Regions from separate parts of the Paenibacillus sp. FSL P2-0173 genome, predicted to be linked through region 1. Evidence: riboswitches for the same ligand, from Rfam matches in the RefSeq annotation. Region 1 holds a riboswitch; the other holds the start of a gene.
The links. Region 1 has a riboswitch for thiamine pyrophosphate ahead of MKX30_RS20320 (ECF transporter S component). Riboswitches for the same ligand answer to the same signal wherever they lie in the genome.
Positions count from the first base shown of each region.

Region 2: another riboswitch for thiamine pyrophosphate. It lies ahead of tenA (thiaminase II); the one in region 1 lies ahead of MKX30_RS20320 (ECF transporter S component).

Region 1 is NZ_JBBOYK010000004.1:89,015-92,792, forward strand. Features, by position in the region: gene MKX30_RS20315 (ABC transporter ATP-binding protein) at 1-576, opposite strand, end outside; gene MKX30_RS20320 (ECF transporter S component) at 576-1,172, opposite strand; TPP riboswitch at 1,422-1,531, opposite strand; gene MKX30_RS20325 (TatD family hydrolase) at 1,576-2,373, opposite strand; gene MKX30_RS20330 (polynucleotide kinase-phosphatase) at 2,394-3,778, opposite strand, start outside.
Region 2 is NZ_JBBOYK010000001.1:1,942,746-1,946,523, forward strand. Features, by position in the region: gene MKX30_RS08530 (NAD-dependent malic enzyme) at 1-1,315, shown strand, start outside; TPP riboswitch at 1,408-1,510, shown strand; gene tenA (thiaminase II) at 1,647-2,336, shown strand; gene thiM (hydroxyethylthiazole kinase) at 2,411-3,253, shown strand; gene thiD (bifunctional hydroxymethylpyrimidine kinase/phosphomethylpyrimidine kinase) at 3,250-3,778, shown strand, end outside.

The sequences.
Region 1 (3,778 bases):
GATCACCAGTGTCTGGTCTACCGAAATGTTTCGAATGGTATCCCACACCTGTGTAGTACCTTCCTCGTCCAACAAAGCCGTGGGCTCATCCAGAAAAAGCACTTCTGGCTCCATAGCCAGCACAGACGCAATCGCCAGCCGCTGTTTCATTCCCTGTGACATGCTGCCAATGGGCATGTGTATATCATCCGTTGATAGACCAACCTGTATCAGCAGCTCGCGAATACGGGATCGCATCTGCTCACGAGGAACCTGATTATTTTCCAACACAAAAGCCAGTTCCTCGTCTGCATATGACATACAAAACTGCGTATCAGGATCTTGAAATACAATACCTGAGACACTTGGGATTACAGCAGCATCGCATTTCATAGGCACTTCTATCGTGCGTGGAATCAGACCGCTTAACACTTGGAGCAGCGTTGATTTACCGCATCCACTCGGTCCCAGCAACAGCAGCTTTTCCCCCTTGCGGACAGACAAAGACATATTGTGAAAAAGCAGCTCCTGCTCACCGGGGAATTTCAACCGAAGACGGGTGATCGAAGCCACCACATCTTCGGTTGCCTGGCTCATCAATCCAGCCCCTTATAATCTTGTTCCGTTGCGGGTCTCAAACTTCGCGTGACTCCGGTTACCTCCAATGCCCTAGCCAGATAGAACGCGAATACCCCGGCAATCACAATGCTGCCAATCATGCGAAAACCGATATACAAAACATAGTTCCAGGTCGAAAGCTGATCAATATACCCGTAGCTGAAGTCTAAAATCAGAGAAGCGACAGCCGCCCCGGCCGCAGCTAGCGAAGCAACCCACAGGTTTGCGTTCCGATACAGAAAAGCCGCAAAAAATAGCTCCGCTCCCAAGCCTTGCAGCAGGCCATAGTACAAAGTGGACATCCCCCATTCGCTTCCCAAAAAAGCACTGACCGTTGCCGCTGCCACCTCTGCCAAAATTGCAACACCCGGCTTGCGAATGATGAGATAAGCAAACGTGCCTGCCATAAACCACATGCCATACATCAGTTGCTCGGCGTGTAGACCGAATGGTTTCATCAAATCATAGGCAGGTCCCCATATTTTGTAGACTAACCCGAACACAACAGCGATCACAATCGTGACCAAAATATCAGTCAGCTTCAACCCTTTGGACGCTCTTACAGCAGTATTCATTATTGCGTGCTCCCCTTATCCTTATAATTGGCCTCTTGGCCATAAAAAAAAGCTTGTCTGGAGCTGAATCTCCAGGCAAGCTTTATGCGCAGTAAAAGGTGAAGCACCATACAAAACATCATTAGTCGATATGCCTTATATAACCAGTAGTCTAAGCTACTACACTGATACCAAGCCAAAGTCAGGGTCAAGGTAAAATGCTAGGACATACATTGAATCTATCGACAACCGCTAAACAAGCGGCATTCCTGTATAGTGTTCTTGGTTTCTCTACGCTGGCATTACCCAGATCAGATTTCACGGTCAGTGGCAAGGGCCACCCTCTCAGCCTGACTTTCTCAAGCTCCCGACAATGCTTTTTTAATTCACTATAATATATACCACATCTATGGCTTTGACAATCCTATAATCCGAAGAAACGTTTGGCTGTCTCCGTCGTGGCGATTTCAATCTCCATCATGCTTCGGCCTGTACATTCGGCAACCGTAGCAGCAATGTGAGCGAGATACATCGACTCATTACGCCCTTCTTTAGGCTTCACGGGCAAATTACGCGGGGTCAAAAATGGAGCATCCGTTTCAATCATCAGACGGTCCAAGGGAATATCTCTGACCAGTTCACGCAGATGTTTGCCACGCCGTTCGTCGCAAATCCAGCCGGTGATCCCGATATACAGTCCCATTTCTACATACGTATGCAATTCCTGTTCCGTGCCGGTAAAACAATGCACTACCGCTTTATCGACAAGCCCTTGATATTCCCGAAGCATAGCAACAAAATCCTCATGTGCATCTCGTTCATGCAGAAATAACGGCATATTTAGCTCACCCGCCAGTTGGATTTGCTCCCCAAACCATCGGCGCTGCACATCGCGCGGCGAAAAATCACGGTTATAGTCCAATCCGCATTCCCCTATGGATACGACCTGCGGCTGACTCGCCAGCTGGCGGAGCTGCTGAATCGTATCTGCGCTGCAGTCTTTGGCATCATGGGGATGCACGCCAGCTGTCGCATACAGCTTGCCCGGATAACGTGCTGCATACTGAGAAGCCTCCCGACTGCTGCGGACACTGGTCCCGGTAATAATCAGGGGTGAAATTCCTACAGCTGCGGCTCTCTCTACCACCTGTTCCCGATCCGCATGAAACGAACGGTGCATCAAGTTCACGCCAATATCAATTAACGGTGTACCCCTTTCCATCTCAATCCCTCCTTCGCAAACTACAATCTCGGATCAATCGGCTCCGATTCCAGAGATAGCGCGGCAAGGACGCATTCATGAATACGATCTACCGTATCCTTGCGGACAAAACGTTCCACGCCTTCCATACCAAGCGCTCCTTCCATCAGGGCATGACGCTCCTTTTTGTTCGTTCGACGCTGCTTCAGACGCTTTAAATTCTCAGGGGCAAGATAATCCATACCGTAAATGATGTGCAAATACTTCCGGCCTCTCACCTTGATTGCAGGCTGAATCATCTTGTCCCGATTTTTCATCAAAAAGCGTTCCGGCTTGATCACAATCCCTTCATGACCATCCTCTGTCATCTCGTTCCACCAGCGAATGACCTCTTCCTCGCTTGCTTCGTCCGTGATAACGCGATACTCTGTCTCCATAAACAGGGAAGACAGCCCAGCCAGCTCCCGGTTTTGCTCCATATGCCAAATATGAGAATGGTCGAAAAAAGTCTTTCCGCTGTGTGCCAGTGTATGGAACGGTGCAATACGAATTTCATCCAGACCGTCCACATCCCAGCAATATTTTTGAAAAGCCTCTTGAAACGTTACGGCATTCGCGTACTTCTGTTCCATTTCCTCCAACCAGTCTCCAACCTCTCGACCTGCAACCTTCGCCTGCTTCAGCTTGTCTACCAGCTTACTGCGATCCAGCAGGGCTGCCTCCCCCACATGCGCATACTGTGCAGCAATCAGTTCCCTAGCCTTGAGATTCCACGGTACAATTTCCGCATCCAGCAATACAAAATCCGTCTGGTTCCGTTCAAAATATCCAGCAGTCCGTAGATCCACATTCAGCTTCTCCACCACTTGCTTCCCAAGGCTTTGTTCAAAGAAAGCTCTCCCACTCCGACTGTAGATCGCGCCCAATGTCGGGTAGCCTACATATTGAACAGCGGCCTGTTCGTTTTTGAATAACAGTAGAATAGCTCGGCTACCCATATGTTTTTTCTCGGCCACCATCGTTTGTACTCCTTGTCCTCGATAATAAGCTAGCGCCTCACGTGGATGCTCCAGATATCCTTCCTCTGCAGACACCGCTGGAGCAGGGCTCATCGTCGGTGGAATATACACCAGCTCCTCCATGGGTACAGTCACATGTGACACAGTATCTATAGCGGATTTGATCCATTCTCCTTGTACGCGCACTTCGCCATACGATTCCGTCAACACACTGTAACCAGCGATTAGCTTGCGTAAATTCGGCGGGGAAAACCGTTTTCTCTGCCACCGGACAAGTGGGCTATCTGGATCATTCGCATAATTCTCATGTGCCGGAACGCTGACAAATTCCTTTTCCGGATAACGATAAGCGGTCAGCATCCCGCCAAATACCACACCCTGATCAATATTCACCGTCTGGTTCACAA
Region 2 (3,778 bases), on a different contig from region 1:
TGGACAAGCATTCTATAACTCTGGATTAAGCGGCGAGGATGTGGATCTGATCGTCGTAACAGATTCCGAAAGTATTTTGGGGATTGGTGACTGGGGCGTCGGGGGGATTAACATTGCTATTGGCAAGCTTGCAGTATATACGGCTGCGGCAGGCATTCATCCTGGGCGGGTGCTGCCAATTGTACTGGATGTAGGCACGAATAATGAAAAGCTGCTGAATGATCCACTGTACATCGGAAACCGCCATAAACGAGTTCGCGGAGAAGCCTATAACCAGTTTATTGATACTTTTATCAGCAAAACGTTAGCGCAATTCCCGAAGGCGCTTTTACATTGGGAAGATGTGGGCAGCGTTAATGCGCGCCATATTATAGGAAAATACGGTCAAAGCATACTCACCTTCAACGATGATATACAAGGTACAGGAGCAGTGACCCTGGCTGCGATTCTTTCGGCGGTGGGTGTCACCAAGACTCCGCTGCGTGAACAAAAAATACTTGTTTTCGGCCCAGGGGCTGCAGGGATCGGTAACGCTGATCAAATTCGGGGCGCTATGATCGAGGATGGCCTTTCCGTAGATGATTCATTCAAGTCCTTTTGGGCCTTTGATTATCGCGGGCTGTTAACGGAAGATATGGAAGACGTATTGGAGTATCAGAAACCGTATGTGCGCAAAAAGGATGAAGTCAGCTCATGGACCCGGTCGGGTGACGGCAAAATACCGCTACTGGAGGTCATCCGTCAGGTGAAGCCTACGATATTGATTGGAACTTCCGGTGTAGCAGGTGCCTTTTCTGAAGAAATCATCAAGGAGATGGCGAAGCATGTAGAACGCCCGATCATTATGCCCATGTCCAATCCTACAAACCTTGCAGAAGCAGTACCCGAGGATTTGATCCGGTGGACAGATGGCAGAGCACTGATCGCAACCGGAAGTCCTTTTGAGCCCGTTACCTATAACGATACAAATTTTGAGATTGGACAGGCGAACAATGCCTTTGTTTTTCCGGGACTGGGTCTGGGTGCGATTGTGGTTAAAGCCAAAAGGATTACCCCTGCGATGTTTACAGCGGCAGCAGTTGCTGTTGCCAATGGTGTAGATTCGAATACGCCTGGCGGTGCGCTACTCCCTCATATCCGAAAATTACGCGAAGTTTCGTACGCTGTTGCGATTGCGGTTGCAAAAGCCGCGATTCAGGATCAGGTAGCGCAGGCGCACATTTCAGATGTGGAACAAGCTATACAAGATGCAATGTGGAAACCGAAATATGCCAAGGTCAAAGCAGTGGAAAGTGTAATTCATCACCCTCACTAAGCCCAAAACACCTAACTAGAGGAAATTTAATATTTTGTACACTATGTTTGACATAGCATATGAACGAATGTACAGTAATAGTCAAAAGAATAGAAGTCCACTAGGGGAGCCACTATGGCTGAGACAAGAGCGTATCTTGGACCCTTTGAACCTGATCTAGTTCGTACTAGCGTAGGAAAGTGGAGCCTTCGTATATAAGGTTTCAAGCGTTTTTTGCGCATTGGGCCTATTGTTGAAGCCGCTCCATTTTTCCGGGGCGGCTTTTTAGCGTTGTTCCGGAATTATATTCTTACAGGACTTCTTGCTCTTCAATTTAATGGAGGTGGGGAAATTGAGTTTTACACAAGAACTCCGTCGGCAGGCGGACGGCATTTTTCAAGCGATTTTTGAGCATCCCTTTGTGAGAGGTATTGCTGAAGGAAGTTTGACAAGGGGACAGCTGATTCACTATGTAAAACAGGACTTTGAATATTTGAACGCCTACATGCGGATATACGGCATCGCAATCTCCAAATGCACGAATCGGGAGGACATGGCTGTATTTAATGAACAAATCTCTTTTATTCTCCACAGCGAGGTTCATCCGCATCAAAATTTCTGTGCTGTCGCAGGGGTGAGCTATGAAGAGTTGCAGGGATATCCGCTCGCTCCGTCGGCCCATCACTATATCCGTCACATGCTGACGGTTGCGCATGAGGGCAGCCTGGGCGAGATCTTGGCTGTGCTGCTGCCATGTATGTGGACCTATGCCGAGATTGGTCGCAGGCTGCTGGATGAAGTAAAGCCGGATGAGTCTCATCCGTTCTATGAATGGATGGGCTTCTATGGAGACCAGCTTGATGATACAACACTCAAGTTCCGAGAACGTGTAGATGCTTGGGCAGAAGGCGCAACGGCTGCTGAGCGAGAGCGGATGATTGAGCATTTTATACTGAGCTGCCAGCTGGAATATAAGTTCTGGGACATGGCCTATAAGCAGGAAGAATGGCCGGTCCAGATACAGGAAGCGGTCTTGGAATAGTCAGCCTGGCAATTCGATGCGTGAAGTACAGTTAATGCCCTGTTGAACCACCAACTATAGAGAGGATAATCATTATGAGTACATGGGAAAAAAGTTATTCGGATCTCCTGACGAAGGTACAAAACAGCAAACCCCTCGTTCACAATATGACCAATGTGGTAGTCACTAACTTTACGGCCAACGGCCTGTATGCATTGGGCGCCTCCCCGGTGATGGCCTATGCACCCGAGGAAGTAGCAGACATGGCAAAAATAGCGGGAGCCGTCGTGTTAAACATCGGTACGCTGAACCGCGAACTGGTGGATGCCATGATCATTGCTGGACAATCGGCGAATGCACACGGTGTTCCGGTCCTGCTAGATCCGGTCGGTGCGGGAGCAACGAGCTTTAGAACCGAATCGGCACTGCGAATCCTGAGAGAAGTCAAAATCTCATTGGTGCGGGGCAATGCAGCCGAAGTCGCGCATCTTGTTGGAGAAGCGCGTGAGATTAAAGGCGTAGATGCTGGTGACAGTGCTGACAGCGGAAATGTCGATCTGGCAATTCGGGCTGCTCAAACGCTCAATACAATGGTTGTCATTACTGGAAAAGAGGACGTCATCACCGATGGGGCCGAAGCACGAATGATAAGCGGTGGAGACGCGCTGCTCACGAAGGTAACCGGAGCAGGCTGCCTGCTGACCTCTGTGTTAGGTGCCTTTGCAGCTGTTGAACCCAGCCTGCTGCTCGCAGGTACAGCAGGCTTGGCATTTTACGGTGCAGCAGCTTCCCGAGCCGCAGCACGTACCGCAGAGCTGGGGCCCGGCAGCTTCCAGATTGCCTTTCTCGACGAGCTCGCCAAACTACATACAGGTTCGCTAGAGGGGCATGTCACTGTCCGTGAAGCCGGAACAACCACAGCAGGTGGTGCGCGATGACAGACGTTCGTGTACCCAGAGCACTGACGATTGCCGGTTCGGACAGTGGCGGCGGGGCCGGGATTCAAGCCGATCTCAAAACCTTTCAGGAGCTTGGCGTTTACGGCATGTCGGCTATTACGGCCATTACCGTACAGAATACTTTAGGGGTCCACGGCGTATATCCGCTGCCACAGGAAGCAACAGCGGAACAGATCGAAGCTGTAGGATTAGACCTTGGAGTGGATGCCCTGAAGACTGGCATGCTGTTTCATGCGGGCATCATCCGTCTTGTGAGCAAGCAGATTCGAAAGTTCGGCTGGAAAAAGGTTGTCGTCGATCCCGTGATGATTGCCAAGGGAGGCGCAAAGCTGCTGCAGCCAGAAGCGATGCAGGCTCTGAAGGACGACCTGCTCCCCTTGGCCCTGGTCGTTACACCGAATATCCCGGAGGCGGAAGCCCTGACAGGGATCAGTATCCATACGATGGAGGATCGCCGCGAGGCTGCGAGACATATTAGCAGTATGGGATCAAAATTCGTTGTGA